Linked DNA regions of Sinorhizobium fredii. The protein of the gene in region 2 interacts with the protein of the main gene of each other region in a pairwise test. Links are inferred from orthologs where the notes say so. Each region holds a gene or a part of one and is shown on either strand. Other genes may lie near its edges.

Region 1 (3,502 bases), 880 kb from region 2 along the record:
CTGCTCGCGGCGCTTGGCCTCCTGCGCTTCCCGGATCTCTACACGCGCATGCACGCAGCTTCCAAAGCGGGTACCGTCGGTTCCGGCCTGCTGCTCGTCGCCTCCGGGTTGCACTCGCTCGATCCCGCCATTTTCGTTCGCGCGCTTGCCGGTTTCGTATTCCTGGTGCTGACGGCGCCGATCTCGGCCCATTTGCTGGCGAAAGCCGCTCATCAGGCGGGTTACAGGATGACGAAACAATCGGTTATAGATCAGCTCCCACAAAAGGAAGAGCCACGGCGGCATTGATGGCGTCATATCTGACTCTCTATTTCGGGACAATTCCGCCACTCCGGACAGTTTTAGTGACCTGAAATAGATATGCTGCTCTTTGCCAAAAATTATGTTTTGACATTTTGCGGATCAGTGTTAAGCCAGTATCCGCAAAGTGTCGTTGTGATCAATACTTTGAACTGGAATTCCAGCTTGAGTTGTGATTCTTATCCGTTGCTTTGAGGTGCCAAACGGTGCGGCACCTTGGTAACGGATTTCGCTGTCGCGAATCGAGCCTTAATGTTGCGGCGGGGCGATGCCCCCGTTGCGCGGTTATCGCTCAGTTCCAAGGCGGAAAGCGCTGTTCGGCGGCATTTTGGCATTTCCTCCCTCCTGAAACACCGTTTCAGGACTTGTTGCTGGATTCCCATAGGAGAAAAAAATGAGTGAAAATACGCTCGGTGCGAGCAACGAACTCCTGGTTGAACTGACGGCGGAAATCGTTGCCGCCTATGTGAGCAACCACGTCGTTCCGGTTGCCGAGCTGCCGACGCTGATAGCCGACGTTCATTCGGCGCTCAACAATACGACCGCTCCCGCGCCGGTCATCGTGCCGGTCGAGAAGCCGAAGCCGGCGGTCTCCGTGCGCAAGTCCGTGCAGGATGACCAGATCACCTGCCTCGAATGCGGCGGCACGTTCAAGTCGCTGAAGCGCCATTTGATGACCCACCACAATCTCTCTCCGGAAGAGTATCGCGAGAAGTGGGATTTGCCTGCGGATTATCCGATGGTGGCGCCGGCTTATGCGGAAGCCCGATCGCGTCTTGCCAAGGAGATGGGGCTGGGTCAGCGTCGCAAGCGCCGCGGCAAATAAGCGGGTTCGCCCGGCAACCGTCCGGGCAAGTCTCAGGTACGGAAGTCCGATGCCTGAACGGCAGCAGAATATCTGGTGTTTGGTGGAAGCCGGGCTGTCTCAGTCCGGCTTTTTGGTGCCGCCGCCTCTCTCCGACCGACGGGTCGCCGCTGCAGAGCGGTCTTACGCGGGCAGGCGCGTCTCGGCCTCGCCCTTGATTCTCCGGATCATCGACCGCAGACCGTTGGCACGCTGCGACGAGAGGTGCTCGATAAGGCCGATCTTGCCGAAGATATCGAGAGCATCGGTTCTGGCGATCTCCGAGGCGCGCTTGCCCGAAAAGATCGCAAGCGCGATTGCCACCAGGCCGCGGACGATGTGCGCGTCCGACTCGCCCTCGAAGGTCAGGACCGGATCATCGGGATCGCCGGACGTATGCGTTACCAGCCACACCTGACTGGCACAGCCCTGAACCTTGTTCTCGCTGGTCCTCCAGGCTTCCGGCATCTCCGGCAGGCTCTTGCCCAATTCGATGACATAGCGGTAGCGATCTTCCCACTCGTCGAGAAAGGCGAAGTCGTCGATGATCTGGTCAAGTGAAACCATGGCTGATCCGAATGTGGCGCCTTGCGATCGACTGCCGCTCGCCTGCGCTCTGCTTCCGTCCCGTGCCCAAGGGCGGGGTCCCGTACACCCATTCATATAGGGGATACGGGCTGCAAAGAGAACAGCCCTATGGCTTCCGGGACGATTTCGTTCCTTGGGACCGACTTTACTTGGCAGACGTCGCCTTGGGGTCGAGGCGCTTTTCCGGGACGGGCGTGCGCTTGAAAACCGGCATGGCTTCGTTCGCCGGCTCCACGGCCAAGAGGCTTTCGGCAGGCGCCACAGTGCCGGTCATGACCTTGGCGTCGGGCGCCTCGGCCTCCGCGAACTGGCTGTCGAGGAATTCATAGGCGATGCGCGCACCCTCACGGGCGCGATGGCCGAGAGCGACAAAGGTTTCGGCACCTTTCGTGCAGACGTCCGGCTTCTGGATGCAGATCGCACTGATGTACTGGAAGGCCTCATTGGCGGCGGAGAAGGTGTCGCCGATCTCCACCTTCGGTCCGTTTTCCAGCTTGGCGCCGCTCGACGGATCAAGGAAGGGCAGCAGCACGAGCACGAGCGAGAACCAGAACGCCGCCTTTACGAGAAACCACATGGTCTGCCATCCTCTGTCAGGCCGCCGCCCCGGTTTTCGCCGGATGGATCTTCAGCCCTCTACTGCCTACGCCTTTAGTTACGCTTTGCCCAGTGGCCGAATTGTTGCGCCTCGGGCCATTTGACGTGAGCAACGCTAGAGCGGGAATCACAAGACTGCTTTTCCAGAAATGCGGGGATTTGCTTCAAATCTTAGCGAACTGGCCGATTGTGGCATTGCCGGAGGGCGACTATCCGGCATTTTAACGATCGGCGTTAAGGATCGTGGCAGCCCTGCCGCCGCCACGCCCGAGCGGCTCGACACCGCCGCCGGCGGGCGCTGCCCAAATCGTTAATGGAAAGCAGAAAATCCACCAAAATCCGCTGCTTACGCCCCGTTAACCACAAGAGACGAAGCCCGCCGGATTTGCTTCGAAATGGGAATTTTCGCCCGTTTCGCCAGCCCGCGGAGGGACCGCGCTTATTCTTTCATTAAGTCGGGAATGCGAGATTCGAACCACTACGAGGTGGCTCGGTTTACGCCGGCAGGAGGGCTGCGCCCGCCTCGCAAAAACAATAATGGTGGCAGGGCAAGGCGTGAGTGTATTGCGTAACATGGCTGGCAAATGGGCATCCCGTGTGGATGAAGCCGCCGCAGCATGGTTGCCGCGCCGTCCGGATGGGCCCGTTGCAGGACGCCATGATTTCAAACGACTGCGCGCCATGGCTGCCGTTTCGCTGGCGGTGCTGCCGATCGTGCCGCTCGCCCTGTCGACGGTCCTGCCCATTTCCGTGGCCCTGCCGGCGGGGACGGCGCTCTGGGCGTCGGCCTCTTTGCTGGCCGCCGCCGCAAGTCTCGCAGCGCGCCGCCTAGTGCCGGCGGCGCAGCCGCCCGGCGTGACCGACCTGCCCGATCTCGCTGCCGCCTACGATCTCTTTGCCGGTCTCGTCACCGTTCACGATCCGCGTGGGCAGGTGCTGTCCGTTCACGGCCGCGATGCCGCCGACTATTTGAAGTCGATGCGCGATCCGCACGGACGCGGCTTCATCGAGCAGATCCACGTATCCGACCGCATCAGCTTCCTGAAGGCGGTCGATGCTCTGCGCCAGGACGGCGAATGCTCGGCGGTCGATATCCGCCTCGAGCGTCCGTCGGCCCCTGCCGATGGAGCGCAATTCGTGCATATGCGCTGCGAGTTGACGCCCCTTCGCGAT
Region 2 (4,154 bases):
TCGTCATCACCCACTACCAGCGCCTGCTCGACTACATCGTCCCGGATACGGTCCACGTTCTCTACAAGGGGCAGGTCGTCAAGTCGGGCGACAAGACGCTGGCGCATGAGCTCGAAGCCAACGGCTATTCCGACATCATCGAGGCGGCAGCCTGACGCCTGTTGAAGGAGTGTTCGAATGAATATGCAACAGGCCATCAATATGACGGCAGCCGAAACGGCGCTCGTTGACGCCTATACCGCCCAGATCGGCGATCTGCCAGGTGACGGAGCGGTGCTGTCGCTGCGCGACACGCTGGTTCACGAGCTGAAGACGGCCGGTCTCCCGACGCGGCGCGTCGAGTCCTGGCATTATACGGACCTGAGGACCCTGCTGCGCGCAGTGCCCTCCGCCGATCCGTCCGCCTTTGCCGATCGGGTCGAGCCGATTGTCGCTGGCGCGACCGTGCTTTCGGTGCGCAATGGCGAGGCCGATCTCAAGAGCCTTCCCGAAGGCGTAACGGCACGCTCCTATACGGAGAGCCTGATCGACGGCTCGGCTGCCGCCGGGCTTGCGGTCCTCGGCTCCGACGACGCCATCGGCCGCATCAATGGCGGCCTGGTCCGCGGCGGTCTGGAGATCGCCGTTGCGGCAGGTGCCGAGCTGGAAACGCCGCTGGAGATCCAGGTCGCGCAAAGCCATGGCCAGGCCCACACCCGTTTCCCGGTGTCTTTCGGCGCCGGATCCAAGGCAACCGTGCTCGAGCGGCATCTGTCGACCAACGGGGATGCGAGCTTCGTCTCCTCGGTGAGCGACGTGACGCTTGGCGAAGGCGCCGACGTCATCTGGATCATCCTGCAGCAGCAGGGCCCGGCCGACACCCATCTCGGACAGATCCGTTTCGACCTCGCGAAGGACGCGAAGCTGCACGTGTTCGTCATCAATGCCGGCGGCAAGCTGGTGCGCCAGGAACTGCACGGTAGGGCGAGCGGCGAGGGATCCGACTTGACCCTGCGCGGCATCAACCTGCTGGGCGGCGAGAGCCACACGGACGTGACCTTCACGCTGAGCCACGACGTACCGCACACGACCTCGAGCGAGATCATCCGCAACGTTGTCTTCGATCGTGCCAAGGGCGTGTTCCAGGGCAAGATCCTGGTCGCCCAGGACGCCCAGAAGACCGACGCGAAGATGTCGTGCAATACCTTGCTCTTGTCGGACGACGCGGACTTCTCGGCGAAGCCCGAGCTCGAAATCTTCGCCGACGACGTTCAGTGCGGTCACGGTGCGACGGTCATCGATATCGATCATACGCAGCTCTTCTACCTGCTCTCTCGCGGTATTCCGGAGAACAAGGCCCGCGCCATGCTCGTCAACGCCTTCGTTGCCGAGATCGTCGAGGAACTGGAAGATGACGAGGCACTGGTCGAGGCACTAGAAGGCGTGATCTCGGACTGGCTCGAAAAACACGCCTGATTGGACAGGACCATGGAACATACTGTGCCGGTGCCGGCCTATGACGTAGAGGCCGTAAGAAATGATTTCCCGATCCTTTCGCGGACGGTCTATGGCAAGCCGCTTGTTTATCTCGACAACGGTGCATCGGCGCAGAAGCCGCAACTCGTCATCGACGCGGTTGCCCATGCCTACGCCAATGAATACGCCAACGTACACCGCGGTCTGCATTTCCTCTCGAATGCCGCGACGGACGCCTATGAGGGCGCGCGTGAAAAGGTGCGCCGCTTCCTGAACGCACCGTCCGTCGACAATATCGTCTTCACCAAGTCGTCGACGGAGGCGATCAATACGGTCGCCTATGGCTACGGGATGCCGCATCTCGGCGAGGGCGACGAGATCGTCGTCTCGATCATGGAGCACCACTCCAACATCGTACCATGGCACTTCATCCGTGAGCGGCAGGGGGCCAAGCTCGTCTGGGCGCCGGTCGATGATGATGGCGCATTCCATATAGAGGATTTCGTCAACTGCCTGACCGAGCGGACGAAGCTCATTGCCATCACGCATATGTCGAATGCGCTGGGCACGGTCGTTCCTGTCAAGGAAATCTGCCGTATCGCTCGCGAGCGCGGCATTCCGGTTCTTGTCGATGGCAGCCAGGGCGCGGTGCACATGCCGGTTGACGTGCAGGACATCGACTGCGACTGGTATGTGATGACCGGCCACAAGCTCTACGGCCCGTCCGGTGTCGGCGTGCTTTACGGCAAGGCCGAACGGCTCAAGGAGATGCGGCCCTTCATGGGCGGCGGCGAGATGATCGAGGAAGTGACGGAGGACCGCGTCACCTATAACGATCCGCCGCACCGGTTCGAAGCCGGCACGCCGCCGATCGTCCAGGCGATCGGGCTGGGCTACGCGCTGGACTACATGGAAAAGGTCGGCCGCGCGGCAATCAGGGCGCATGAGGCGGACCTTACCGCCTATGCCCGCGAGCGCCTGTCCTCGGTGAATTCGCTGCGCGTCTTCGGCGATGCGCCGGGCAAGGGCAGCATCTTCGCCTTCGAGATCGCCGGCATTCATGCCCATGACGTCTCGATGGTGATCGACCGGGCCGGCATCGCCGTTAGGGCGGGCACCCATTGTGCGCAGCCGCTCTTGAAACGTTTCGGCGTCACCTCCACATGCCGTGCGTCCTTCGGCCTCTACAATACGCGGGCCGAGGTCGACGCTCTGGCGGAAGCGCTGGAACATGCGCGCAAGTTCTTTGCCTAAGGAGGCAGACATGAGTCTCGGGGAAGCGCAGGGAAAGGTCGATGTCCGCGAAGGCATCGTACATTCGGCCATTCCAGCCGAGGAATTGGCGCGCCTCAGCGACGACATCATCGCCGCGCTGAAGACGGTCTATGACCCGGAAATCCCGGCCGATATCTTCGAACTCGGTCTTATCTACAAGATCGACATCGAGGACGACCGGATGGTGAAGATCGACATGACGCTCACGGCTCCGGGCTGCCCCGTCGCCGGCGAGATGCCGGGCTGGGTCGAGAACGCGGTCGGCGCCGTAGAGGGTGTTTCCGGCGTTGAGGTGACCATGACCTTCGATCCGCCATGGACGCCGGACCGCATGTCGGAAGAGGCGCAGGTGGCGCTCGGCTGGTATTAGAGCGGGATGAGGAGAAGTGTTCGCGGTTTTCCACTCGCATCCCGCTGCATGATTCACGCCCGAACTCCCATATTGATCCGTTAACATACGGGCACTACATTTGATTCTGGAAAGCACCGGGCCTTTAACCCGGTGATGTGAAGGAGATGGAGCCTATGGGCTTTGCCGTAATGAGCCTGACCGATGCCGCCGCCGGCCGCGTCCGGTCGATCGTCGAGAATGCCGGCGGCGACGCCAAGGGCATCCGCGTGAGCATCAAGAAAGGCGGCTGCGCCGGCATGGAATATGCCGTGGACCTCGTCACCGAGGCGAATGCCAGGGATGATCTCATCGAACATCAAGGTGCCAAGGTCTGGGTCGCGCCGGAGGCGGTGCTCTACCTGCTCGGCACGCAAATGGACTTCGAGGTGACCGCCCTGCGCTCCGGCTTCACTTTCAGGAACCCAAACCAGACGTCCGCCTGCGGCTGCGGCGAATCGGTCGAGCTGAAGCCGGCGGATTTGGCCGCGCTTGCTGCAGAAGGCAACCCGGTGGTGCGTGCCAACTGACGCATCTCGCACACGGCTGCAGATAAAAGCAAAAGGCCCGGTTTTCGCCGGGCCTTTTGCTTTGTCCCTTGTGTCAGTTCACTCCGCCGCTTCCGCGTAGGCCTCGATCGGCGGGCAGGTGCAGATGAGGTTGCGGTCGCCATAGACATTGTCGACGCGGTTCACCGGCGACCAATACTTGTCGACGCGGAAGGCGCCGGGCGGGAAGCAGGCCTGTTCACGCGTATAGGGCCGGTCCCAGTCGCCGACGAGGTCTTCAACAGTGTGCGGCGCGTTCTTCAGCGGATTGTTGACCTTGTCCATCCGGCCTTCCTCAATGGCGCGGGCTTCCTCGCGGATCGCCAGCATCGCATCGCAGAAGCGGTCGAGCTCCGCCTTGGTCTCCGATTCCGTCGGCTCGATCATCAATGTACCGGCCACCGGCCAGCTCATCGTCGGCGCGTGGAAGCCGCAGTCGATCAACCGCTTGGCGATGTCGTCGACCGTAACGCCGGCGCTTTCGGCGA

The links. Proteins that work in one complex are often made in the same cells at the same time.
Region 1: the proteins of NXT3_RS09750 (region 2) and NXT3_RS05205 interact in binary tests that used the Escherichia coli proteins (3 or more experiments, as listed by UniProt). The link is inferred for Sinorhizobium fredii from one-to-one orthologs.

The regions. Positions count from the first base shown.
Region 1 is NZ_CP024307.1:1,077,078-1,080,579, forward strand. The notes cover bases 1-2,892. They hold NXT3_RS05205 (SufE family protein), read right to left. Parts: upstream 1,712-2,892; coding sequence 1,289-1,711; downstream 1-1,288. Other genes in these bases: mnhG (monovalent cation/H(+) antiporter subunit G), read left to right, coding at 1-288; mucR (exopolysaccharide biosynthesis transcriptional regulator MucR), read left to right, coding at 695-1,126; NXT3_RS05210 (DUF5330 domain-containing protein), read right to left, coding at 1,878-2,309. In the rest of the region: NXT3_RS05215 (sensor histidine kinase), read left to right, coding at 2,903-3,502. UniProt on the Escherichia coli protein: Participates in cysteine desulfuration mediated by SufS. Cysteine desulfuration mobilizes sulfur from L-cysteine to yield L-alanine and constitutes an essential step in sulfur metabolism for biosynthesis of a variety of sulfur-containing biomolecules.
Region 2 is NZ_CP024307.1:1,956,583-1,960,736, forward strand. Bases 656-3,588 are described here. They hold NXT3_RS09750 (cysteine desulfurase), read left to right. Parts: upstream 656-1,467; coding sequence 1,468-2,709; downstream 2,710-3,588. Other genes in these bases: sufD (Fe-S cluster assembly protein SufD), read left to right, coding at 656-1,455; NXT3_RS09755 (SUF system Fe-S cluster assembly protein), read left to right, coding at 2,720-3,100; sufA (Fe-S cluster assembly scaffold SufA), read left to right, coding at 3,256-3,588. Also shown: Fe-S cluster assembly ATPase SufC, read left to right, coding at 1-155; more of sufD, read left to right, coding at 178-655; more of sufA, read left to right, coding at 3,589-3,648; gcvP (aminomethyl-transferring glycine dehydrogenase), read right to left, coding at 3,727-4,154. UniProt on the Escherichia coli protein: Cysteine desulfurases mobilize the sulfur from L-cysteine to yield L-alanine, an essential step in sulfur metabolism for biosynthesis of a variety of sulfur-containing biomolecules.